DNA from 3 places in the Oceanobacter sp. 5_MG-2023 genome. Region 2 is predicted to be linked to each of the others. Evidence: predicted binding sites of a transcription regulator. Region 2 holds the regulator's gene; each other region holds the start of a gene.

Region 1 (3,149 bases), on a different contig from region 2:
TTGGCCCATCCCAGTGACTGGCTGTGATTGATCAGGATGCCGGTAATGGCCAGCATCAATAGAACCGGCAGGATGATCAGGCCGCCGCGGCGATGCCAATGAATCAGAAAAGGAACAAGTTTCAAAACAGAGCCTGTATCAGGAGTCAGGGTTGGGTGGCGGCCTGATTGTGGCTGACCCCGGTTTGCTCTGCAAGATACAGTGCCAGACGGGCGACATTGGTTACGGCCCGCACCGACAAGGTTGCACCGGTAATGCCGTCAATATGCTGGCTGAGTTGTCGGGACTTGTCCAGCCTCGCCCCGGTAAACTGGTCAGTAAAAAACGGGTAGCGTACTTCCCAGCCACGGGATTCGAGAAACGCCAGTACCGCAACCGATTGTATCTGGTTATCGGTAATCACCACGCCGATGGTGATTGGCTTCTCTTTGCCAATCTCTTGCAGAATCCAGGCGCTGGTGGTGTCGGCTTGCCAGTATCGTACCCGCAAACCAACGTAAGAATGGCCGAGCAAGGCGGTGGCGGCTTCTTTATGTTCCGGTTTGAGCCACAGGGTTTTGGCCGCTGCTGGCTGCTCGCCAAACGCCTGTGACAGGAACGCTTCCTGACTGAGGTAGTTGTCGGCGCTGGCCATGCTGGCCAGGCACCATAATGTCAGGCTCCAGAGAATATTATTCCGTTTCACAGTTTTCCCACTCGGCATCAGAAATCAGGCTTTCATAGCGGGCATCGGTGAGCGTCATCATAAAACAGACCAGTGCTTCGACGTCATCGTCATCGAACAGGCTGCCATCCTGCAGTTCGGTCAGGCTGATGGTCTCGCTGATTTCCGGCTCCGCCCATTCCACACCGGTTTCAGGGTTGATTGTGTAGCGGCTGCCCGTGAGCCAGTGATCGTAAAACTTGACGACCGTGGCCAGCTCATTAAACACGCCGTTATGCATATAAGGCGCAGTGATGGCGACGTTACGCAGCGTTGGTACCTTGAATTTACCGGCTTCGGTATCGGCGGTGACGGCGCTGTTGTTTAATTGCAAACCGGTATCAATAAAGTCATCGTCCGAGCCATTGGCCAGCCGTACTGCGGTATTCACCGGGACACCAATATTGTGGTACTCATAGCCGGTAAAGGTCTCGCCGCTGTAGCCCTGGGACTTGAGTTGGTGACACGTGGCGCAGTTGGTGAATTGCTGGGAGAAAAACAGCACCTTGCCCGAGGCGACTTTGGATAATACGCCGTAATCGTAGTAGTCCTCATCATTTGAACTCAGTTGTGAACGATCGTATTTGGAATCGAAGGGAGCAAAAACATCCGTTGCCTCAAAGGTGGCAATGGCGTCGGTCATGGCTTCGTAAGCGGTATCGGTATCGTCAAACACATCGGTACCATACAAGGATTCGAAGGCTGCAATATAATCTTCATTTTCTAACAGGCGTTCGACTACGCTGGCGCGATCTGCCATGCCCATTTCAATCGGGTTTAATGGCGGGCCACCGGCCTGATCGGCGAGGGTGGAAGAGCGGCCATCATGAAACTGGCCGCCCAGCCAGCCACTGTAATCGGACTGGCTGCTGTTGAAGCGACTGCGCGTACCTTCCTGAAACTCCGGTGACAGTGAGGCGTACAGCACCGTTGGTGCATTACGGTCTCCCAGGGATACATCGTCATCACCAAGTGATACGGCAGCAGTCAGCCCGTTGTCATCTTCGCGGCTGTCGGTAAAGGCCTTGTCGGCATCGTGACAGCTGGCACAGGACTGGGTGCGGTTGAATGAGAGATTGGTATCGTTGAACAGGCTTTCGCCGAGGGCTGCCTTGCTTTCGAAGGCAAGGCTTGACGAATCAGACGAACTGCCACAACTGCTCAGTAGCAGCGCCAACAATAAAATTGAATACTTTTTCACGGTGACTCCGGTATTGCCCATTCCCTTGGGGTAATGGCTGATAAATCGCATGGTGGCTGGTTACTCTTGTCTGTTGTGATCCCCAGCTTGTTGTGGTGATCAGGAAGGCTGCTACCAAGGTGGCCAGTTTAGCATGCGTCAATAATCCTGCTAACGATAATGCAATCCCAAGTCTATTTGTAAATCATTTGCATTAGTAATATGATCTCAATCAAATCGAATCGGAACTATTTCGTTTTAATGTAAATGAGATGTTATCCGAAAGACAAATAGTCCGCCAAATTCCTTTATTGCCAGATCGGAGTGTTAAATGATGAAACTGACCTCGCTTGCTGCGGCTATCGCCGTAACTTCCCTGTTAACTGCTTGTGGCAGTAGCTCAGACAGCTCTTCGTCTGATTCCGTTATCAATGTTGATAACGTCAGCAAGGTGTTGGAAACCAACGCTGATATTGCCTACGCCGCTTATTCAGATGCCGTGACCACGGCCAAAGCATTACAAACCGCCTTGCAAACCTTCCGCGAAGATCCGACCGAAGAGAACTTTGTTGCCGCTAAAACCGCCTGGCTGGTTGCGCGTGAACCTTATGGCCAGACTGAAGTTTATCGCTTCCGCCTGAGCCCGATTGACTCTACCGACTACAGCTCGGAAGACGGCCCGGAAGGTGATATCAATGCCTGGCCATTAGGTGAAGCCCTGATCGACTATGTGCAGACCAACGATACTGACTTTGGTACCGATCAGGTGGGCGTAACCGCCAACTCGGCTGGCATTAATGGTGGTGGTGCCTTGACGGCAGCCGATGCGGAAGATCAGTCGAATAACATCATTGGTGATGTGACGATTGATATCACCGCCGACCTGTTGGCCAATACTGCCACCGCCGATGACGAGCATGATGTGATTGCCGGATACCACGCAATTGAATTCCTGCTGTGGGGACAGGACCTGAACAATGATGGTGAAACCACGGATGGTACGGATCGTGATGAGGCGGTTAAAACCAACGAAGCGTATAACTACGCGAAAGGCGGTGATCGTCCTCTGAGCGATCTGGCTGAGGGTTACTCTGAGACCGACACTTACGACAGCAGCAATTTGTCCAACCGTCGTCACAAATTTATGGAAGTGGCGGTTGAGAAGCTGATCGACGATTTGGAAACTGTTCGTGATAGCTGGGCTGACGGCGCTTCATACCGCACTGAGTTTACCACCATCAGCAGCGAAGATGACGCCAAACAGAA
Region 2 (3,149 bases):
AACAGCCTTGCTCACCGGCGACCCCGGCGCCTCAGGTCAACAACTGGCAACACAGCTGGGTATTGACGACGTCCAGATCGGCTTGTCACCCGAACAGAAGCTACAACAGGTGCGCCTGTGGCAACAGCAGGGAGAACGTGTATTAATGATTGGCGATGGCATCAACGATGTCCCGGTACTGGCTGGGGCCGACATTGCCATTGCCGTCAGTGACGCCACAGACCTGGCCAAAACCAGCGCCGATGCCCTGGTCACCAGCGGCCGCCTGGACTGTGTATTACAGGCTCTGGACACCGCCAGCCGTACCCGCCAGGTGATCTACCAGAATATCGCTTGGGCGCTGCTGTATAATCTGCTGGCCTTGCCAGTGGCAGCGGCAGGCTATATTCCTCCCTGGGCCGCAGCCATTGGCATGTCATTCAGTTCGCTTTTGGTGGTCAGTAATGCGCTGCGACTATCCCGGACGACCAAACCGGATGTATCCGGTCACAATTAGCACACTCAGCCACAAGGCCAGATTATAATGGCTTCCACTCGCTTGGTTTGATGGACATAACATGGATATTATCTACATACTTGTTCCACTTTCGATCGTCCTGATCAGCATTGCCACGCTGATTTTTTTCTGGGCAGTGCGCAGCGGCCAGTTTGATGATATGGAATCTCCGGCTCACAGAATTCTCTTTGATGACGATGACGATCCCGCAAGCACCCATCCCACAGCAACCGACACAACACCAGCACCCCATACCACGGCAACCGATAAAAACCCATTGTGATTGAACCACTCTCCCTGTTAACCGCCCTGTTGCTGGGCCTGTTTGGCTCCAGTCACTGCCTGGTAATGTGTGGCGGCATTGCCGCCGCCATTGGCACCCGCTCACAACAACAACCGCTACTGACAGCACTGGCTTTTAACAGCGGTCGTATCACCAGTTACGCCTTTGCCGGCCTGCTCGTCTCGCTGCTTGGCTTATGGCTACAACAACTGAATGATGTACTGATGCTGGCATTACGTACACTGGCCGCCATACTGCTGGTGCTGATGGGGCTCTACGTTGCCCGCTGGGCAAGCTGGCTCACCCGTATCGAACAAGTTGGCCAATATCTATGGCAAAGGCTGCAGCCTGCTACCCGCCCCTTGATGACACAATATTCGATCAGCAGTCGCTTTCGCCTTGGACTGCTATGGGGCTGGCTCCCTTGCGGACTGGTATACAGCACTTTGAGCTGGGTCGCCGCCAATGGTGATCCCCTCAAAGGGGCACTGACCATGTTCTGCTTTGGCCTTGGCACACTGCCTGCCCTGTTCGCCAGTGGCCTCGCCGCCACCAGCCTGAGCCGATTACTCAGTCACAGCCTTAGCCGTATCATTGCCGGACTGTTACTGATTGGTTACGGCGTTTGGACTGCAGCAGCCATCTGGTTATAGTAGCCAGGGTCGTTATTGATCAGCGACTGATCATCCGTTGACAATACCTTGACTCAATACCTTGACCAATGTCTTGACAGCCACTCGTCGAGCTAAGACCATACGAAAATTAATGGAACACGGTTCTTCCCTACATAACGGAAAACCCGACACGGTGAGCTCAATGAAAACAAACCAAGCTGCACAGCCTGCGCACCCTCCCTTGCGCGGTAATCAACCCCACTGCCAGACTTGCTCCCTGAACGCACTGTGTCTGCCACTCTCGCTCAGTGACACAGATATGGAGCGACTGGACGATATCATTCGCCGTGGCCGACCCATTCAAAAAGGCCAGCTGTTATTCCAGCAAGGGGATGAATTCCAGTCCGTGTTTGCGGTACGTACCGGTGCCCTGAAAACCTACACCCTGGCCAGTAATGGCGAAGAACAGATCACTGGCTTTCATCTCGCCAGCGAACTGATTGGTCTGGCCGGTTACGATGCCGGTGATTACCCTCTCACCGCCAAAGCGCTGGAAACCACCACCGTCTGTGAAATTCCGGTTCATCAGCTGGAAAACCTGACCGACGAACTCCCCGACCTGCGCAAACAGTTGATGCGCACCATGGGCAACGAAATTCGTCACGACCAGAACATGATGTTGCTGTTGAGCAAAAAGAACGCCGAAGAACGTGTAGCCTCGTTTTTGCTGGATATCTCCAACCGTTACGCTCGACGCGGTTTCAGTGCCACCCACTTCCGCCTGCCCATGTCGCGGGTCGACATCAGCAACTACCTTGGCCTCGCGGTAGAAACCATCAGTCGGGTATTCACCCGTTTCCAGAAAAATGCCCTGATCGAAACCCAGAGCAAGGAAATCATCGTTCTGGACATGAACAGCCTGTATGAAATGGCCGGACTGAACCCACAAATTGAATGTGACGAGAAAACGCCAGCGGAATAATCCCGCACAGCGTGCCGTTACCCTTCTCAGCGGTAACGGCAAAAACCCCTTATATCCTTGTTTCTGTGCCCAGTTTCATCCCTGAACCCGCTAACCGGCCACCGCGTTGTTATTGGCTGGCAACAGTTACTGACGCCAGCCAATCTATTCGCTAGAATTCGCCGCCTGATTTTTAGCCAGTGTTCCGCCCCAGAATGCTCAGGAGTTTTCCAGCATGACCGCCGATGTCATTGATCGCAAAGCACGCACCGAATTCAACAAACTTCATAAACGTTTGCGCCGAAACGTTGGCAAGGCGATTGAAGACTATTGCATGATCGAAGAGGGTGACCGGATCATGGTATGCCTGTCGGGCGGCAAAGACTCCTACACCATGCTCGATATCCTGATCAGCCTGAAAAAAAGCGCCCCGGTCAACTTTGAGCTGATTGCCGTCAATATGGACCAGAAACAGCCTGGCTTCCCCGAACACGTGTTACCCGAGTATCTGGGCAAGCTGGATATTCCCTACCATATTGTTGAAAAAGACACGTACAGCGTGGTCATGGATCTGGTGCCGGAAGGAAAAACCACCTGCGGCCTGTGCTCCCGCCTGCGTCGCGGCACCCTCTACGGCTTTGCTGAAAAAATTGGTGCCAATAAAATCGCCCTGGGCCATCATCGCGACGACATCATTGAAACCTTATTCCTGAACATGTTTTACGGCGGCAAACTCAAAGCCATGCCACCCAAGCTGCTCAGCGACGATAAAAAGCACGTTCTGATCCGCCCGCT
Region 3 (3,149 bases), on a different contig from region 2:
GCTTGTCGAGGTCTTCCAGTGATGTTGGGGTGCCCCAGGTCTTGAGGTACTGAGGCGAGGCACAAATCACAATATTCTGGCGCGCTACCGGTTTGGCAATCAGTCGGGAATCTTCCAGAGTGCCAATGCGGAGCGCAAAATCGTAGCCTTCCTTGACGATGTCCAGCGGCCGATCCGAAATATGCAGGTCGAAGCTGATATCCGGGTACTTCTCGGAAAAATCATTGAACATCCGCGCAAGTTCGCGGCGGCCAAAATTGGACATGGCAGTGATGCGCAAACGTCCGCGCGGCGTCACATCAAAATCGGTGACCAGTTTTTCGGCTTCGGAAATGGACTCGAGGATGTTTTCACAGTGCTGGTAAAACATCTGCCCCGCTTCCGTCGGACTGACCGAGCGGGTCGTGCGGTTCAACAATCTCACTCCCAGACGCTCTTCCAGACCACTGATTTGTTTGCTGACCGCGGATGGCGTAACGCCTAGCGAATCAGCAGCAGAAGTGAAGTTGCGTGCGCGTACAACAGAAACAAATGTTTGCAGGGTGTCTATACGGGACATGGGTACGATTCTTGCCGAAAACAGGTTAGTGCCGGAGTATAATTAATCCTGAGGAAATAATCAGCTTACATTCGATGCCTTTTACGCCGAAATGGCGTGGATTCAATGCCCTTTGGCCCGTATTGGGCTAATTGTCAGTAAAGTCGTGATATCCGTTGGCGCATGGTCATCGGCTGTTGTCTGTCGCCGTCGTCGCGCTGGTGGCCGTGGCAGTCGTGGCGTCTGGAGTGCCACGGCTACGAGGCTGCCACAGATTAACGATACCGGCGAGAATAATCAGCACTGCTCCGGCAATGGTGGTCCAGCCCGGGATTTCATCCCAGAACCACCAACCCATCAAGGCGCCATAAATAACCGCGCTGTAAACGTAGACGCCGACCTTGCCGGTCGGTGCGGTGCGATACGCTTTGGTTAATGCCAGCTGGCCGACTGTTGCCACCAGGCCCATCGCTGCGAGCCACCACCAGGCATCATCCGGAACCGGTCGCCAGTTCATCAGGGCGGCGGGAAAAGAGACCAGGCTGGCAATCAGGCCAAAGTAAAATACAATACACTGGCTGGATTCCGTCACCGACATACGCCGGATGGTGACCTTGGCCAGAGCTGCCAGGGCAGCCCCGAGCAAACCGATCAAGGCTGCGAGGGTAAAGGTGCTATCGGTTCCGGGGCGCAGAATAATCGCGACACCTGAAAATCCGATCAGCAGGGCCAGGCCACTGAACTTGCCCGTGGGTTCTTTTAGCCACCACCAGGCCAGTAACGGCATAAAGAAAGGACTCGACAGCTTGACCAGAAAGGCTTCGGTCAGTGGCATATTGCCAAGCGCCCAGAAATAACAGTACATCGCTGCAACCCCTACCAGTCCACGCATGAGGTGCCAATGCCAGACGCTGGTTTTGAGGCTGCCAATGCCACTGTTCATGATCAGGGGGGCCAGTACGATCAGCCCAAGGATATTGCGGAAAAACACCACTTGCTCTGTCGACAGATCGTCTGACAAATGTTTGATCAGGGCGCCCATGATGGCTAATAGCGCTTCTCCCAACATCAGGTATAACGCCCCGATACGCAGTTCGCGACTCACAGTGGTGTAATTCCTCTGGTCTTTAAATTCATTGAAATGACTCAATATCAGCAGTGTTGTGTCGGCGTAGTATTGACGGTGTCGGCTGATTTGCTGGTTTGGGCATCAGTATACGGATGGATGATGAATATTGCTCAGGATCAATAAACAACTATTAGATTTTCTTGTTTTTGATGTTTTTTACTTGAAAATTATTCATCAAGTCTCCATTTACCATTAAGGCAGTCACTGTTTAGCACAACTTCAGTTTGCCCGACTTTATTTTGTACAACGCTGCGAGTACCGGCCTTCCTTGGCTGGTGTTTGCCGGTATTACCAGAGGAGAAGCTCTGTATGCGTATGGATCGTTTAACCACCAGTTTGCAAAACGCCCTGGCCGAAAGCCAAAGCCTGGCCTTGAGCCAGGATCACAATCAGATTGATACCGTCCATTTGTTATTGGCGTTGTTACAGCAGGCCAATAGTTCAGTCAAAGATGTAATTCGTCGTATTGGCAGCAATGTGCCGCAGCTGGAGCAAGCCCTGCAGAAGGTACTGCAAGATCAACCTCGGGTCAGTAACCCTGATGGGCAAATCCAGGTGTCGGCGGAGCTGGGACGGTTATTGAACCTCACCGAAAAAGCGGCCAAACAGCAGGGCGATCAATACGTTTCCAGCGAGATTTTTCTACTGGTGGCACTGGAAGACAAAGGGGCTGCAGGCCAGGCGCTAAAAGCGGCCGGTCTTGATGCCACCAAAGTGAAACAGGCGATAGAGGATATGCGTGGTGGTGAAACTGTGAGCGATGCCAATGCGGAAGACAGCCGCCAGGGGCTGGAAAAATACTGTATCGACCTGACCGAACGGGCCGAAGCGGGCAAGCTGGATCCAGTGATTGGTCGAGATGATGAAATCCGCCGCACGATTCAGGTACTGCAACGCCGAACCAAAAACAACCCGGTTCTGATTGGTGCTCCCGGGGTGGGTAAAACCGCAGTCGTAGAAGGTCTGGCCCAGCGTATCGTCAATGGTGAAGTGCCGGATACCCTCAAGGACAAACGTATTCTGTCGCTGGATATGGGCTCGCTGGTGGCCGGTGCCAAATATCGGGGTGAGTTTGAAGAACGACTGAAAGCCGTATTAAAAGACGTCGCTAAAGAAGAAGGCCGCATCGTGCTCTTTATTGATGAGCTGCACACCATGGTAGGGGCGGGTAAGGGCGAAGGCTCGATGGATGCGGGCAATATGCTGAAACCGGCATTGGCGCGTGGCGAGTTGCACTGTGTGGGGGCTACCACCCTGGACGAATACCGGGAATTTATCGAGAAAGACGCAGCGCTGGAGCGTCGTTTCCAGAAAATCATGGTGGATGAGCCGTCGGTCGAAGATACGATCGCCATTTTGCGTGGTCTGAAAGAGCGTTACGAGGTTCACCACGGCGTACAGATTACCGACAGCGCCATTATTGCGGCGGCAAAACTGTCCACGCGCTATATCGCTGATCGCCAGTTGCCGGATAAAGCAATC

The links. The regulator FNR, encoded in region 2, switches genes on or off when oxygen is low (the NO sensors DNR and NnrR bind a similar motif). The targets are predictions, from matches to a motif close to TTGATNTANATCAA.
Positions count from the first base shown of each region.
Region 1: a site for FNR is predicted at 2,106-2,119, ahead of Q4551_RS06325 (cytochrome-c peroxidase). Genes of this name have one in related genera too.
Region 3: a site for FNR is predicted at 1,774-1,787, ahead of clpB (ATP-dependent chaperone ClpB). Genes of this name have one in related genera too.

Region 1 covers NZ_JAUORS010000007.1:19,216-22,364, reverse strand. Annotated here, with positions in the region: gene Q4551_RS06335 (PepSY-associated TM helix domain-containing protein) at 1-125, opposite strand, end outside; gene Q4551_RS06330 (FMN-binding protein) at 146-685, opposite strand; gene Q4551_RS06325 (cytochrome-c peroxidase) at 672-1,955, opposite strand; gene Q4551_RS06320 (imelysin family protein) at 2,215-3,149, shown strand, end outside.
Region 2 covers NZ_JAUORS010000020.1:59,684-62,832, forward strand. Annotated here, with positions in the region: gene Q4551_RS13115 (heavy metal translocating P-type ATPase) at 1-496, shown strand, start outside; gene ccoS (cbb3-type cytochrome oxidase assembly protein CcoS) at 558-779, shown strand; gene Q4551_RS13125 (sulfite exporter TauE/SafE family protein) at 776-1,432, shown strand; gene fnr (fumarate/nitrate reduction transcriptional regulator Fnr) at 1,596-2,375, shown strand; gene ttcA (tRNA 2-thiocytidine(32) synthetase TtcA) at 2,590-3,149, shown strand, end outside.
Region 3 covers NZ_JAUORS010000014.1:57,267-60,415, reverse strand. Annotated here, with positions in the region: gene Q4551_RS10890 (LysR family transcriptional regulator) at 1-559, opposite strand, end outside; gene Q4551_RS10885 (DMT family transporter) at 726-1,643, opposite strand; gene clpB (ATP-dependent chaperone ClpB) at 1,977-3,149, shown strand, end outside.